One region of the Oceanobacillus kimchii X50 genome, then DNA from elsewhere that is predicted to be linked to it. Evidence: riboswitches for the same ligand, from Rfam matches in the RefSeq annotation. Region 1 holds a riboswitch; the other holds the start of a gene.
The links. Region 1 has a riboswitch for S-adenosylmethionine ahead of ssuE (NADPH-dependent FMN reductase). Riboswitches for the same ligand answer to the same signal wherever they lie in the genome.
Positions count from the first base shown of each region.

Region 2: another riboswitch for S-adenosylmethionine. It lies ahead of C794_RS12615 (methionine ABC transporter ATP-binding protein); the one in region 1 lies ahead of ssuE (NADPH-dependent FMN reductase).

Region 1 covers NZ_CM001792.1:3,257,342-3,266,211, reverse strand. The annotation lists gene C794_RS16645 (superoxide dismutase family protein) at 96-680, shown strand; gene ssuE (NADPH-dependent FMN reductase) at 882-1,433, opposite strand; SAM riboswitch class I at 1,526-1,633, opposite strand; SAM riboswitch class I at 1,758-1,867, shown strand; gene C794_RS16635 (LLM class flavin-dependent oxidoreductase) at 1,948-3,003, shown strand; gene C794_RS16630 (ATP-grasp domain-containing protein) at 3,017-3,961, shown strand; gene C794_RS16625 (MFS transporter) at 4,162-5,352, shown strand; gene C794_RS16620 (DEAD/DEAH box helicase) at 5,422-8,592, shown strand; gene C794_RS16615 (hypothetical protein) at 8,692-8,870, shown strand, end outside.
Region 2 covers NZ_CM001792.1:2,423,731-2,432,600, forward strand. The annotation lists gene C794_RS12605 (MetQ/NlpA family ABC transporter substrate-binding protein) at 1-485, opposite strand, end outside; gene C794_RS12610 (methionine ABC transporter permease) at 559-1,227, opposite strand; gene C794_RS12615 (methionine ABC transporter ATP-binding protein) at 1,217-2,245, opposite strand; SAM riboswitch class I at 2,372-2,470, opposite strand; gene C794_RS12620 (thioredoxin family protein) at 2,552-2,860, opposite strand; gene C794_RS12625 (ribonuclease M5) at 2,888-3,244, opposite strand; gene gcvH (glycine cleavage system protein GcvH) at 3,466-3,846, opposite strand; gene C794_RS12635 (arsenate reductase family protein) at 3,915-4,271, opposite strand; gene C794_RS12645 (DinB family protein) at 5,182-5,655, opposite strand; gene C794_RS12650 (ion transporter) at 5,809-6,597, shown strand; gene C794_RS12655 (acyl-CoA dehydrogenase family protein) at 6,646-8,430, opposite strand; gene C794_RS12660 (acetyl-CoA C-acetyltransferase) at 8,465-8,870, opposite strand, start outside.

The DNA of each region.
Region 1 (8,870 bases):
ATGCCAAATTTCGCGTTTAAATCTAAGCTAAGTTGTGAATGATAGATATAGGTAATAATTATATATTCATATCTTCAACGAAAGGAGTAAACATAGTGAAAAAACAATGGGTATATGTATTGTCGTTTATGTTAATTACCCTGTTACTGATAGCATGTAACGATGATCAAACAGGGCAAGAAAATCAGGATAAGGGTGAGGAAGCAGTAGAATCGAATGCAACTGCAGAGGAAGAGGTTTTAGTCTCACTAGAAAATAACGAAGGACAAGTTGTTGGAACAGCTACATTAACAGAAGGTGAAGAAGGAGTTCATATTTCATTAGAGGGTGAAGATTTACCAGCAGGAGAACATGGTTTTCATATTCATGAAGTAGGTAAATGTGAATTGCCAGATTTTGAATCAGCTGGCTCGCATTATAACCCAACAAATGCTAAGCACGGATTTAATCATCCAGAAGGACCTCATGCAGGTGATTTAGAGAACATCACCGTAAATGAAGACGGAACCGTTCAGGCAGAAGTTGATGCTCCAATGGTGACTTTACAAGCTGATACGGAGAATACATTGTATACAGAGCAAGGAACCTCATTAATGATTCATTCCGGTCCAGATGATTATAGGTCTCAACCATCTGGTGACGCAGGAGATCGTATTGCGTGTGGTGTAATAGGAGAATAATTAATTCCATTCTTAAACTTTAAGAGACTAGGACAAAGAATAAATGTTCCTAGTCTCTTTTCTACTTTATTATAATTGTGTTTGGTGGAAGACTGTATTTGTATATATGAGATTGGTCCTGGGTATGTCTCCATAGACCAGTATTGATACATCGTATCAAAAACGTTAAAGAAATTCGTTTATTCATTGATTAAAGTCTCCTCAATAAGTTGTTAATGCTTGTGTCGAAGTTCCTTCAACCATTTGTGCAAAATAGTCCACCTGTTTCTTTGCTCGTTGTAAGATATTATTATCGATAATAGGGATTTCGTGTTGTTTATCTATTTGTTCATCTAAAAAATATAATCCTTTGAGGTTATGTGCTTTTAAAGTTGCGAGAACAGGTTTTAATGTGTACTCAACCGCTAATAAATGTGCAGGGCTGCCCCCTGTCATAATTGGTAAGACTGGTGTGTGTTTAAGTGCATCCTGGGGCAATAGATCAATTAAAGCTTTCAAAACACCCGAATATGCTCCTTTATAGACAGGAGAACCAACGATGACACCATCTGCCACTTGGATTTTTTGGGTTATATTCTTAATAGCCGCACTTTGAAAATTCCCTGTAAATAAATCTTCATACGGCACATCTTTAACAGAAATATGGGTTACAGAAAATTTCTGTTGGATTAGTTGATCACCTAAATAATGTAAGACCTTTTCTGACCTAGATAGTTCGGAGGGGCTGCCGGACAATGTCACAATGTTGTTCATTTTACCTATCTCCTTTGAAAATAAATTAGAATATAAGAAAACCCGCGATAAGCTTAACAAATAAGAGCGTCGCGGATTTTTTTTAATCTGGGCTCTTATCTTTCAAGAAATATAACTTGCTGGAGGTAGCACCTTTCTAATGAAATTAGAGGTTGCTGAAGCGTCAACGGGCCAGGTCCCTCGGCTTCTCTTGATAAGATGTATTAATTTTTTATATATTCTAATATATCAATCCCGATAAGTCAACTTTGTTTTGTGAGGAAATTTAATTGACAATTCTATCAGCTTGTATTATTATCGTTGAAACAAACTAAATAATGAAATATCTTATCCTGAGAGGTGGAGGGACATGGCCCACAGAAGCCTCGGCAACAGGTTCTAGTTTGAATACTGTGCCAAATCCATCAAGCATTTTTATGCTTGGTAGATAAGAGAAGACGGTGACAGAGCTCTTTTCTTATCTAAGGAAAGGGCTTTTTTAGTATTATTACAACTATAGACATGGGGGATGAAAATGAAGTATGGTTTTTGGTTGCCGATTTTTGGAGGTTGGCTTCGTAATGTAGAAGATGAGCAGATGCCTCCTACGTTTGAATATGCGAAACAGGTAATTCAGCATGCTGAGGAATGGGGCTATGATACGACATTAATTGCTGAATTATATTTAAATGATATTAAAGGGATAGAAGCGAATTCTTTAGAAGCTTGGACAACAGCAGCTGGGTTAGCTGCTGTAACAAATAAAATTGAAATTATGACAGCGGTTAGACCGATATATCACAATCCAGCAGTAATTGCGAAAATGGCTGCTAATATTGACCAATTAAGTGGAGGAAGATTCACGCTAAATGTTGTTTCTGGATGGTGGTCAGAAGAAGCGAAACAATATGGTGGAGACTTCACTGAACATGATGAGCGGTACGATAGAACAATCGAATTCCTAGAGGTTTTAAAAGGACTTTGGTCGGAAGGTACCTTCTCTTACTACGGGAAATTTTATCAGGTAGAGAATACGAAGTTAGCACCAAAACCTATTCAACAACCGAATCCAATTCTATATGCTGGGGGAGAAAGTGAAAAAGGGAAGCAAGTAATTTCTACTTTATGCGATGCATATGTGATGCATGGTGGAACAGTAGAAGAAATTCAAGAAAAAATAGGTAATATGAAAAATCGGAGAAATAATCTCGATAAGGAAGCATTGCAATCATTTAGTATGGCTGCCTACGTGATATGTAGAGACTCTGAGGAAGAAGCATTACAAGAGTTGGAAAGAATTACATCAATAAAAGACGAAAAAGGATATGCAGGAATGAAAGATTTTACTTCTAAATCCCAATTAGAACAACAATTACAAATAAAAGATTATTCTGTTTCGAACAGAGGGTTACGTCCGAATCTTGTAGGAACACCTGAACAAATTGCAGAAAGAATAATAGAATATGAGAAAGTTGGTTTGGATCAGCTATTACTACAATGCTCCCCTCAATTGGAAGAGTTGGAACGATTTGCTAAGCAAGTGATGCCGAAAGTAGAAGAATTAAGAAAGAAGACATCTACGTTACACTAAAGGAGTCATGATAATGAGTAAAATTTATGTTTTACATGAAAATATGGAATGGACAGAACATCTTATAAAACGATTTAATGATTTAGAACTTCCTTATGAAGATTGGTTACTTCAAGAAGGACATATAGATTTACTGAGTGAACCACCAGAGGGAATATTTTATAATCGCATGAGCGCATCCTCTCATACAAGAGGAAATCGTTTTGCGCCAGAGTTTACAAATGCTGTGTTAGCGTGGTTAGAGTTTCATGGAAGAAAGGTTATTAATGGTAGCCGTGCCCTACAATTGGAAGTAAGTAAAGTTCAACAATACTTGGAACTTGAGAGGTTTGGTGTAAAAACGCCAAAAACAGCTGCAGCAGTTGGAAAAGAGAATATCTTAAAAGCAGCAGAACAATTTGAAGGAAAAAGTTTTATTACCAAGCATAACCGAGCAGGAAAGGGATTAGGTGTACAATTATTCCGATCAACGCAAGCTCTTCAATCGTATGTGAATAGTAGTAATTTTGAAGAACCGATAGATGGTATAACGTTATTGCAAGAATATATTGTATCTCCAGAATCTTATATTACACGTTGTGAGTTTGTAGATGGGAAATTTGTATATGCTGTGAAGGTGGATACTTCAGAAGGATTTGAGCTATGTCCAGCAGATGCTTGTTCTGTGGAAGACTTATTTTGTCCAGCTGGAGAAGAACCTGAAAAACCTGCAAAATTTCAAGTTCGGGAAGGATTTAATCACCCAATAATAGAACAATACGAGAAAGTTTTAGCAGCAAATGATATTCAAATCGCTGGAATCGAATTTATAGAAGATGCGAATGGAAATATTTTTACGTACGATATTAATACCAACACAAATTATAATTCAGAAGCAGAAGAAAACTATGGAACTTACGGAATGTTAGAAGTTGCGAAATTTTTAGAAAGAGAATTAGAACAACTAAAAGTTAAGTAGTAAAAGAGAAGATGTAGAGATAACGAGCAATGATTTGGATCTTGGTAACAAGACAAAATGATTGCTCGTTTTTTTGTTAGATATTTCATAAACCGAATAATTAGTAACTCTAAAATTAGGAGAGTCGATTGATTTTAATTATTAAAAAATTCTTGTATAATAACATCGTAATCTAACTAAACATAGAGGGAAGTTTTTTTATGGTGCAAGAAGTAAATACTAAAACTGACTTGGGTAAAGAGAAAATTTGGTCTAGGGACTTTCTATTTATTTGGATAGCGAATTTTTTTATTTTCCTAGGATTCCAGATGACATTACCAACGATTCCATTATTTGTAAAAGAACTTGGCGGTAGTGATCAAATGGTCGGTATTATTGTTGGTATATTTACATTTTCAGCATTACTGATTCGTCCCTATGCAGGGCATGCTTTAGAATCGAAGGGAAGAGGATTTGTTTATTTGTTAGGCTTAGGCATTTTTGTCATATCTGTGGGAGCTTATGCATTTACAGCAAGTCTTGTATTACTTGTCATTATTCGTATTGTCCAAGGAATCGGCTGGGGATTTTCTACAACTGCCGGTGGAACTGTTGCAACTGATCTTATACCGCCAAAGCGTCGAGGCGAAGGTATGGGTTATTTTGGTTTATCAGGAAATATTGCATTAGCATTTGGTCCATCCCTAGGATTAACATTAGCTGGTATTATTTCGTTTAGTCAGTTATTTTTATTTTGTGCAGTATTTGGTTTAATTGCATTATTATTTGCCTTGAAAATTCACTATAAAAAAGTGAATTTATCACCGCATAAAACACAAGTAGCTCGATTTGATGTGTTTGAAAAATCTGCTATACAACCTTCCATTCTCTTATTTTTTATTACATTTGCATTTGGAGGAATTGCTACATTCTTACCCTTACATGCAATGGAAAAAGGAGTAGAAGGCATTCATTTGTATTTCTTGATTTTTGCTATTTTTATTATGATATCTCGTACATTTTCTGGTCGAATTTATGACCGGAAAGGACATAAATATATATTTTTACCAGCAGCAGTATTGATTTTTGTTTCCATGTTGCTGTTATCTTGGTTACCTAGTACGGCTATTCTATTGACGGCAGCTGGATGTTTTGGATTAGGATTCGGAGCGGTCCAACCAGCTTTACAAGCATGGGCTGTAAATAAAGCACCTAATGATCGGAAAGGAATGGCTAATGCAACGTTTTTCTCTTCATTTGATTTGGGAGTAGGGATTGGCGCAATTTTGTTTGGACAAATTGCTTCCTGGTTTAACTATGCTTCGATTTACTTAACTGCAGCAGGATCAATTGTAATTTCAATGCTTATTTATATTTTCATAGTGCTTAAATCGAAAGAGAAACTTGCGTAATTCGTATAAAAATGGGTATTTTTACTATATAATAGAAGAAATCGGTCAAAAAAGGTGGGTTAATAAGCTTTGAAAAGTATTAAAGATATTGATATTCAAAAACTATTTCCTTCTGCATTTTATAAGCGGGGATTAACCTATTATAAAAATGACCAAGTAAAAGACGTTGTATTTGATCGTAACCATAATGTTTGGACTGCGACAGTACAAGGTTCAGAGGATTATTTTGTTGAAATTGGTTTAACTGATATGGAGAAAGGTTCCATTGATACATTTTGTGATTGTCCTGCTTTTGAAACATTTGGTTCTTGTAAGCATATTGTAGCAACATTAATTGCTATAACAGCTATAGAAAAAAATGGAGGTACGTCCATAAGACAACCAAATTTTTATCGCTCGAGCAGGTTTATTGAAGCGATGAGTAATATTTTAACCCCGTTAGATGCTGTAGAAGAAGAGAATTATTCTAAATCAGAAATGTCGGTAGAGTATATAGGAAGCTGGACGTATGATCGACGATTACAGTTAGAAATAAAAACGGGAGAACAACATCGTTATGTCGTTCGAAATGTAGCTTCTTTTTTAGATGCGGTACAGGATCAAGAACCGTTTTCATTTACGAAGAAGTTTACTTATGAACCGTCCATACATTCTTTTGCTGAAGCGGATATGGAGATCCTTCGTATATTGCATGATCTTTGTAAGAACGAAGAATTGTATGATAGCTATACATTTGGGGGGAAAAGTACAGATAGAAGGTATGTAACTATTCCACCTTATGTAGTGAAAGATTTATTATTTAAGCTTGTAGATCGTAATTTTTATATTGTTGATAATGTGAGCCAGTATAAGGATATACAATTGCAAGAGGCTGAACTTCCCTTTCAATTTTATATAACAAAACAAGATGAGCATGTTGTTCTGTCTATGTCTGAATTAAAAGAGACTATCTTTTTTCCTTTATATAATATTCTGTTTCAGCAAGGAATCTTTTATTTTCCAACCTATGAGCAAATTCCAGTTTTACAACAGATGGAAAAGTTCCGATTTGAAGATATGAATTTTGATGTACCAAAAGAACAAACTGATACATTCCTATCTGAAGTTATGCCTTCACTTCAACGCGTTGGTGATATTGATATGGATGAGCAACTATCTGATGAACTTATCAAAGCTCCATTACGAGCAAAATGTCACTTGGAATTAAGAGAGGGATTGATAATTGGGAAGTTAGAATACCATTATGGTTCTCATAGTATTGACCCTTTCCAAGGGAAAAAAGATCATCAGGTCATGATTATTCGAGATGTACCGCAGGAAAAATTAATCATGAAATATATTGAAGATGCAAACTTTAGATATAACGGAAAAGAACTGTATATGGATGCGGGGGAAGAAGATTTATATAATTTTCTTTATCATGTCTTACCGTATCTAGATAACTATGTTGAGTTATTTTTATCATCCGAATTCAGAGGATTGTTTATAGAAAATGAGCCAGAACCATATACTAGTGTTCGAATGGAAGGGCAATCGAACTTATTAGAAATCGGTTTTAATATTGATGGAATAAACGATAATGAAGTAAATAAGATACTGCAAGCTGTAATTGAACGGAAGCGGTTTTTTCGACTGCAATCAGGTCAGATGATGAATCTGGAGACGGAAGAATTTAGTTCGATGCAGCGCTTGTTTAATGATATGAGGATTTCAAAAGACGAGTTATTAGATGGTACGATTCATATGCCCGCATACCGTGGTTCGCAGTTAGATGATTTAATTGAAACAAAAAAACATTATGATCCACATTTTCGAGAATTATTAAGTCACCTCCATTCACCCGAAGAGCAGGTATATGAGATCCCTGAAAACGTTCAAGCAACCTTACGAAGTTATCAAAAAGTAGGCTATCAGTGGTTTAAGTCTTTGAGTCAGTATCATTTAGGTGGTATATTAGCAGATGATATGGGATTAGGTAAGACATTACAAAGTATTACGTATTTGGTATCTGAATCAGCAGGGGAAACAATTGGGCCACACTTGATTGTTGTTCCATCATCCGTAGTTTATAATTGGAAAAATGAATTAGAGAAGTTTGCCCCTCACTTACAGGTAGCAGTGTTGACAGGAAACCCTGTCGAACGTCATCAAGTTATGTCAGAGTCAACCAATAAGGACATATGGATAACATCCTATGCAACATTACGTCAGGATATTGAATTTTATAAGGAAATAACGTTCCAGACATTATTACTGGATGAGGCACAATATATAAAAAATTATCAAACAAAAACTTCTCGGGCTATTCGACAAATTAAAGCAACAAGACGATTTGCATTAAGTGGTACCCCTATTGAGAACTCGATAGAAGAGCTATGGTCCATATTTCAAGTTGTACTACCAGGGTTGATGCCCGATCAACGGTCGTTTAAACAGCTAGATCCTAAAAAAATTGCCGCAATAACTCGACCTTTTATCTTACGAAGATTAAAGCAAGATGTTTTAAAAGAGTTACCTGAGAAAATTGAATCTGTACATGTCTCTGAATTAACGAGGGAACAAAAAGATCTATACGTTGGCTATTTACGACAGGTTCAGCAGGATGCAGTCCAATCATTTAAAGAAAATGGATTCCAACAAAACAGAATGAAAATTCTTGCTGGATTAACTCGTCTAAGACAAATATGTTGTCATCCTTCCATGTTTATTGAAAACTATGAAGGAGCGTCTGGAAAGCTCGAGCAATTAATGGAAACAATCCAGACTGCATTAGATAACGGCAAGCGATTGTTGATTTTTTCTCAATTTACAAGTATGCATGAAATTATTCAGCAGCGGTTGAACAGAGAAGGTTATGGATACTTTTATCTTCATGGTCAGACGTCTTCCAAAGAAAGAGTCGAAATGAGTGAACGATTTAATAATGGCGAAAATGATATCTTTCTTATTTCACTTAAAGCAGGTGGTACAGGTCTAAACCTAACTGGTGCAGATACGGTTATTTTGTTTGACTTATGGTGGAATCCTGCAGTAGAGGACCAAGCAACTGGAAGAGCTCATCGTTTCGGACAAAAAAAGGTTGTACAAGTGATTCGATTAGTAACAGAAGGAACAATTGAAGAAAAAATATATGATCTACAGCAAAGGAAAAGAGAATTGATAGATCAAGTCATTCAACCAGGAGAAACAATGCTTTCTTCATTAAATGAGGATGATATAAAAGAATTGCTAAGTTTATAAGGTTTTCTACCAGTCCTCTGGTAGAAAGCTTTTTTATAGTGTTTGTTTTTATGGGGGAGGGGGAATGATAGTAGCAAACGATAAAGGAGAGAGAAGTATATGGAAATGAAAACATTAAGAGCATATTTTCAAAGTGAGAATGATGCTGTATCTGCAAAATCTTCTTTAGCCTCCGTACGAAGTCAGCATCTATTTATTGATGAGATTCCAACAGGATTTGAAAATGAAATATTTATTCCGGTAATACCGTATGGTCCACATTGGGGATTAATTCAAGA
Region 2 (8,870 bases), 830 kb from region 1:
TCTAATTTAATTAAGCCTTCTTTTTCAAATAAAGAAAGGATACGTCCGTGTTCAGCAACTGAGTTACTTAAAATTACTTCTGTGCCTTCTGTGATTTCTTCAACACTAGTTATATTTTGGGAATATACACCCATTGGTTCCACATGTATGCCGCCAATAGATTCAATTTCATAACCTGTGTCAGCAATTGTTTGTTCTAGAAAAGGAATATGCTGAAAATAGTTTGCATCAATACGTTCATCAGCTAAATCATCATTAGGCAAGATATAATCTTGGTACTCTTCTATATTTAATGTAATTCCTTGCTCTTCTAATAATGGCTTTGCTTCTTCTAAAACTTCCGCATGCGGTACACTAGAAGCTCCAACTGATATTTCTGTGGTTTCATCAGACGACTCATCACCTGATGAACCTTCATCACTTGTTCCACAAGCTGCTAATAACCCCACAAATGCAATAGTTAACAATAATAATAATTTCTTCATCTCTGTGTCCTCTCCTTTTAACATTTTAATTAATTATTTCAACAAGTAGTGAAGCTACCTGAGGAATTCTTCTTTAACGCTTATCGAGTTTTCTAGTAATAGCATCCCCGATGAATTGGAATATAAATACGATAAGTACGATAATAATCGTACACCATAACACAACATCAAAGTCACGACGCTGAAACCCGAAATAATAAGCATAGTTTCCAAGTCCACCTGCCCCAATCGCTCCAGCCATAGCGGTATATCCTATCAAAGCAATTGTTGTAACAGTTATTCCAGACACGAGTGCCGGTTTTGATTCAGGTAATAAAACTTTAAAGATTATTGTTCTTGTCTTTGCTCCCATTGCTTTTGCGGCTTCCACTACACCTTTATCCACTTCAATAAGTGCAATTTCTACTAATCGTGCATAGAATGGAGCAGATCCAATAATAAGTGCTGGCAAAGCAGCATTAGGACCACGAATCGTTCCCATTAGAAAATCGGTAAACGGGAATAGCAATAAAATTAGTATAATAAATGGTATAGCTCTGAAGATGTTTACAAAGGCTGCAACAATATTATTCACAACTCGATTTTCCCAAATATTACCTTTTGAAGTTAGGAATAATAGTAACCCAAGCAAAATCCCAAAAATTGCTGTTCCTACCATTGAGATAAGTGTCATGTAGAACGTCTCATAGGTTGCTTCGATTAAATCTTCTATTTTGATCCCTTCAAATAAACTACTTAGCATGTTGAATTACCTCCAATTCAACAGACTCTTGACTCTCGATAAAGCTTCTAGCTCGTTCAATTTCACTGTCGTTCCCCGTTACTTGAACTACCAATGCTCCATAGCTGCCTGCTTGTGTCTGTGTGATATTTCCTTGGATAATATTTAAATCTACAGAAAATTGTTTAGCTATCTGACTGATTAAGGTTTGATTTGTAGTCTCCCCTAAGAAATGAATTCGATATAAAACCCCATTCGGATAATTTTCAACGATCGTTGACATATCACTATCCTCATTAGAACTCATAACCTGTTCAACGAACTTTCTAGTCACTGATTGTTTCGGATTTGTAAACACATCTAGGACTTGTCCCTCTTCTACTACTTTTCCTTGCTCCATTACAGCTACACGATTACAAATTTTACGAATAACATGCATTTCATGGGTAATTAAGATTATCGTTAAATTTAATTTCTCATTAATGTCTTGTAATAATGATAAGATTTGATTAGTCGTTTCTGGATCTAGAGCAGAAGTAGCTTCATCACATAGTAATACTTTAGGGGAATTCGCTAGGGCTCTAGCAATTCCAACACGCTGTTTTTGTCCGCCGCTTAATTGTGAAGGATATGATTTCTCTCTACCTTCAAGACCAACTAATCCAATTAATTCTTTTACTCTACGTTTTCTTTCTTGCTTATCAACACCAGCAATTTCTAAAGGAAACCCAATATTGTCCTCTACCGTACGTGACCATAATAAATTAAAATGTTGAAATATCATACCTATATCTTGTCGTGCAACACGAAGATCACTTTTATTTAATTCCGTGATTATTTGATCTCCTATTGTTACTTTTCCAGATGTAGGTTCCTCTAGTCGATTTATTAAACGTACAAACGTACTCTTTCCGGCTCCACTATAACCGATTACGCCATAAATATCGCCATCTTCAATATTGAGGGTCAATGAGTCTACAGCTTTGATGTCTTTTTTATTTAATGAAAATACTTTACTTAACCCTTCTATGGATATCAATCTTTATTCCTCCTCTTACTCTCCAACAACCATTTCGTTTAGTTTCTCCAAAATTCGTCAAAATAAAAACGCCTTTCTGTAAGAGAACAGAAAGACGTACGTACTTATCGTATATCGTCTGACGTTCTCTCATCTTTCATTTTCTGCAGGAATTGGCACCTTTCATTAATTATGAAGGTTGCCGCGGTTTCAAAGGGCCAGTCCCTCCACCGCTCTAGATAAGAGATATCATATTTTTAATGGTTATTTTTAATTAATTCAGTGTACCTATCTTAGCACGCGCTTATAGGACTGTCAATCAATAAATTACGTCGCATTTGAAAATAATTCTGGTTGATATTTTATCAAATAATCATATATATTTGCAGTTGAATAAAACGTATATATTCTTTCGACAATTTCCCCATTTTCCATAAATAATAAGCATGGTACACTTTCAATTTGGTTGTTCTGCATATATTCAGGGTGAATAGATGCGTTTATTTCGTGAAAAATGTCTTGTTGGTGAAGTCGTTCAATATTATCCAACATCGCCCTCGCAACCGAACAAGTTCCACAAAATGGTGTGTAAATATATATCACACCTCGTTCCATTTGTTTATTCCATTCCTTCATAATATATCACCTTTATCGTTCTTTTCTTTATATTAAATAAGATGGGTGGACTGTAAATCTCGCTCCGATTAATACATTAGCTAAAACTTTCATAGGTGTAGCCGCAACTTCGCGATACTCACTGCTCACATAAATATGTTCTGCATGAGGTAATTCCCTCGCTAATTGTTTTCTCAATTTCATACCAGAAGGGTCCTCATCTACTAATATATAGACATCTTTTTCATCTAATTGATACGTTTCTAGTAGTTCATCTAGTTTTTCAACACCTAAAGTCCCATTTGTACAAACGATTATAACATGATCATCAATGATTTTTTCAATCTGTCGTTTATCCGACAAACCTTCTACAATTATTACTTTATTAGATTCATTTGTCATCATCGCATAGCACTCCTTATGTAAGCAAGAAACATGCTTATTTAGCACGACTTGATTTGGAATAAAGATCTCCCATAAAACTTATGATAATTCGATTCTCAAAACACTTAAACCGTCTTCACTGATACATTAATCGAAATATAAGCTAGTATTTGTATATTATCATTATATGATAAAACAAAGGCTGACTATACACAAATAACGTGTAATTGTCAGCCTAAAAATTAGTCTTGAATAAACGCCTCGTATTTCTCTGCAGATAATAATTCTTCAAGTTCCTTTTCGTCGGATGGTTCAATCACAATCATCCAAGCTTTTTCATATGGAGATTCATTAACATACTCTGGGCTATCTTCCAACTCATCGTTGATTTCGACTACTTTTCCACTTACTGGTGCATAGAGTTCAGATACTGTCTTTACAGACTCTACACTCCCAAAGGGTTCATCAGCTTTTAACTCTTCCCCAATTTCAGGAAGTTCGACAAACACAATGTCTCCCAATTCATCTTGAGCAAAGTCTGTAATCCCGATGCGTAATTTCCCATCTTCTTGTTTTACCCATTCGTGCTCTTTAGAATACAATAAATCTTGTGGCAAACTCATAAACAATCCCTCCAAATTATCATTCCATTTTAACTATACAATCTATAATATCATTTTTCTAGTTAAAATTACTTCCAAACCTTTTCAAAGGAATCTTCTTTAAACCCAATTGTTAGATTTTTCCCGTCCGTAACAATCGGGCGTTTAATTAGCATACCATCCGAACTTAATAAATCTGCTATCTCTTTCTCGGATAACTGATTGACTTTATCTTTAATATTAAGTTCCCGATACTTTTTCCCGCTTGTATTGAAAAATTTCTTTGCAGGAAACTCACTGATATCCATCCAATTTTGAATCTGATCAGAAGAAGGAGTCTCGTTCACAATATGTATTGCTTCATAGTCTATTTGATTATCATCAAACCATTTTTTTGCTTTCTTACATGTGCCACAATTAGGATACCAATAAAATTTTATAGCCATCATATTCCTCCTACATGTTTTCTTATCGTGGACATTTTACCACATTTGATTTCGTTATACATCTAGTTGGTATGAGTTTAAAAAAACAAAATAACTCCTAATTGAAAACGTATCTCTCATCTATAGGTGAAATATCACCTGGAACAAGTGACAAAAGATATAACCAAGAAATTACTTTCTCTTTATCAAGCTAATTCGAAATAACAAACGGTGAAAAAATAAGTTTGATCTGATTCAACTTTAAATATTTGCTTACATATGTTGGAGTTCAATTTTTGTAGGAGTCTTTATGTAGTCATTTACTAAAGATTTATTTGTGGAGAATACCATATTTGCAAGTTATGCAATGGTAGGTTATTTATCAGAGTAGCTATACGAGGTGAAGGATGAGAATGAAGACCAAAACAAGTTGCTATTGAACTAGCTAATATTGGCACGACAAAATGGCCTAAACATACTGTAAACAGTTTTGGTCCACTAAAATATTGATATATTATTAAAAACACAACAAATAGACTAGAATGAATTCTGTTTATATATGTTACACTATTACTATAATAGACCGGCTTCACATGAGGGTGCTAGGTACACACATTTCCTTTAAAGGTATTTCCTTTGAAGGGGGGTGGTGCCTATGGATATGGAAGGCGTATTGACGCTTATGATTTCTTTTGGAACACTGATTGCGTTTATTATGTCCGAGATCAACCAAAAAAAATAACCCCTCATGTGCTTTAGCCCGGCGCTGAGGGATTATTGCCTTCGGTGTGCCTTCCCCGCTTTTGGGGTTGGTCTATTGGAAGTCGTCTCATGTTTAGTTACATGAGACGACTTTTTATTTATCGTCTTACTCTCTATCTATAATATACCATATTTTAATTATTATGATAAGTAAAATTTAAACTAGAACTTATTGGTCTTCTTTTGTTGGCCCCATAACACCAGGTACAGATAAACCAGCTTGTCTTAATAACACAGTCATTTGACCACGATGATGTGTTTGATGATCAACCATCTTTCTTAGTATCGCACCACGAGGGATAGGTGTACCAAAACTGTCCACTTGTTCATTTAACGCTTCATCAGTAAGTTGTTGTTCTACCTGATCTTTTACCATCTGAACCATTTTATTATATGCTTCTGCTATGTCTTTCGCTTTTTCAGGGACTTGATCTGGATCATGTGACAAATCAATATCCAGGCCAACTAATTTCCCAAAAAAAGCAGGACTGTTAACTAAATGCCAACCTAACCAACCAAGTGTACTATGATTTTCAACAATTGATTGATCAAGTTTTTTATCTGTTAAATTGTTGATTACTTTTGCTGTACCATCTGCGGATTGACTCCATTCATTCAAAAAATCAGTTACTCTACGATACATTGTAATTTTTCCCTCCCGTTCATATTCATAACTGTATGCTACCACATTTCGTATTTTAATATCCAATCATCTACTTTAATTATTTGAGTGACATCACGTCATCTACAGCGTACAATAGTAACATACATAAATACAGGAGGAAAAAATTAAAGAATGAGAACAATACACAAACAATGTGCAAAAATCGCCAATAGTAATATATTTTTAAATATTATTATTGGACTTATTATATTAAATGCAATTTTGGTCGGATTAGAGACCTATCCTTTTTTTGCGCAATTTTCTACCTTTATTATTTGGGCAGATTGGACATTACTAACAGTTTTCACTCTCGAAATTATTATTCGTTTAATTGGCAGTTCCACTTTGAAAAGTTTCTTCACCGAACCATGGAATGTATTTGATTTAATTATAGTGTTAAGCAGTATCATTCTAGCTGGTTCAAGTTACGTAATGGTGTTACGAATACTACGTGTGCTTCGTGTATTGAGAGCGATATCTATCATTCCTTCATTAAGAAAGATGGTCAATGCCTTGCTGCTAACAATCCCTTCAATGGGTACGATTATGCTTTTATTAGGGTTATTTTTCTATGTATATGGAGTTATTGGCACAATGTTATTCCAATCAATTTCTCCAGAGTATTTTGGATCACTTCATCGTACGTTATTGACACTCTTTCAAGTAATTACGCTTGAATCATGGGCAAGTGGGGTGATGTATCCTATACTAGATCAAGATCCGACGTCATGGTGGTATTTTGTTACATTTATTTTAATTGGGGCATTTGTCATTATCAATTTATTTGTAGGTGTTGTTGTGAATAATGTGGAAGAAGCAAGTCGTGAAGAGTCTCCTTCTCCTACTGATATTAAATTAGAAAAAATGGAAAAAGACATGGAGGAAATTAAAAAATTACTTAAACAACAGCATAAAGATTAACCATGTAAAGACCCAACTCTAAAGTGAGATGGGTCTTTTAACTTAGAATTAAATTACATATTTCTCTTCCTCAATAATTCGAGCTGCTATTTCACGTTTTTTCTGTACAACATTAATTGGTGTATGACGAGTTAGTTTACGTAATGATGAAAGCATCATTCGAAGAGTATCACCATCTTCTACTGTTACAAGAATATCTTTCGCCTCTGCCTCAATACGATTAAATGCTTCTTGTACATAGACCTCTGTATATAGTAGCTTTTGTTTCGATTTTTCTTCACCAACTTTAGAAATTGCCTTTTCTGTACGAAGAATTGCTGACTCCATATTAAATACTTCTGCAACCATATTAGCAAGGTTAACAAGAATTTCTTGTTCACGATCTAATTTTTGACCGTATTTTTGTGCTGCCAGGCCAGCTCCTAGTAAAATCATTTTCTTCGCATTTTTGAGTAAATATTTTTCTTGTTCTAGTGCTTCTGTTCCTATCTCTTCAGGCATCATCATCATTAATTCTTCTTGCAAACCTTGTGCTTTTTGTAATAGTGGCAACTCACCTTTTAATGCTTTCTTAAGTAGTGTACCAGGAACTAACAGACGGTTAATCTCATTCGTACCTTCAAATATACGGTTAATGCGAGAATCACGATATGCGCGTTCCACTTCATATTCCTGCATAAATCCATATCCTCCATGCATTTGTACAGCTTCATCAACTACATAATCTAATAGTTCTGTAGCCATATATTTTGTCATGGAACATTCAATCTGATATTCGGCAATTGCACGAGCAACTTCTCGCCCATCTTTTAATTGCTCATCTGTCAATGCTCCCATCCGTTGTTCAAATAATCCAACTGTACGATAAACTGAACTTTCATTTGCATAAATACCTGCTGCCATTGTCGCAAGCTTTTCTTTTGTTAGATTAAAGCTAGAAATTGGTGTATTAAATTGTTTTCTTTCATTTGTATACTTCGAAGCTAATTCAATCGCGCGTTTGGATCCACCAACTCCACCTACAGCAAGTTTATAACGACCAACATTTAAAATATTAAATGCGATAACATGACCTCGCCCTTTTTCTCCTAATAAGTTCTCTACTGGAACTTCTGCATCTTCCAAAACTAGTGTACGAGTAGAGGAACTCTTAATTCCCATTTTCTTTTCCTCCGGACCAGTAGATACGCCAGGATATTCTCTTTCTACAATAAATGCTGTAAAATGTTCTCCGTCAATTTTTGCATAAACTACGAATACGTCAGCAAATGCAGAGTTTGTAATCCATTGTTTTTCACCATTAAGGATATAGTGCGTACCTGCGTCATTTAATTTTGCAGTTGTTTTTGCTCCTAAAGCATCTGACCCAGAACTTGGTTCAGTTAATGCATATGCTGCTAAGAGCTCTCCAGTGGCAAGTTTTGGCAAGTATTTTTCTTTTTGTACTTCATTACCGAAAAACACAATAGGCAAAGAACCGATTCCAACATGTGCCCCATGTGTTACAGAGAACCCACCTGCACGTGAAAACTTCTCTGTAATTAAAGAAGAGCTAATTTTATCTAAAGCAAGCCCGCCATATTCTTCTGGTACGTCAGCTCCAAGTAATCCTAAATCTCCCGCTTTCTTCAATAAATCAACAGAATGCTCAAACTCATGGTTCTCCAAATTATCAATTTTTGGCACGACTTCTCCTAAAACAAAATCTATTGTAGTTTTTGCTATCATCTTGTGCTCATCTGTAAAATCTTCTGGTGTAATAATGTCTTCTCCTGTTATATCCTCAACTAAAAATGCTCCACCTTTGAATATTTTTTCTTTTGTTTCACTCATGTTTTTCTCCCTCTCCATTATTGGTTTTTTTAAACTAAAGTAATTCGAATACTCCAGCAGCTCCCATACCGCCACCAATACACATCGTAACTACACCAAACTGTTCATTTCTTCGTTTCATTTCATGCATTAATGTCAAAGTAAGTTTGGTCCCTGTACAGCCCAATGGATGTCCTAGGGCAATTGCTCCACCATTTACATTCACTTTATCCGTATCTAAATCTAAAGCTTGAATTACGCGTAAAGATTGAGAAGCAAAAGCTTCGTTCAATTCAAACAACCCAATATCTGATAATTCGAGTCCTGCTATTTTCAATGCTTTCGGAATTGCTTCTACTGGACCCACACCCATAATTTCTGGTTCAACACCTGCAACGGCAAAGGAGCGAAACTTCAATATTGGAGTTAAACCTTCCGCTTCTGCTTTTTCTCTTTCCATT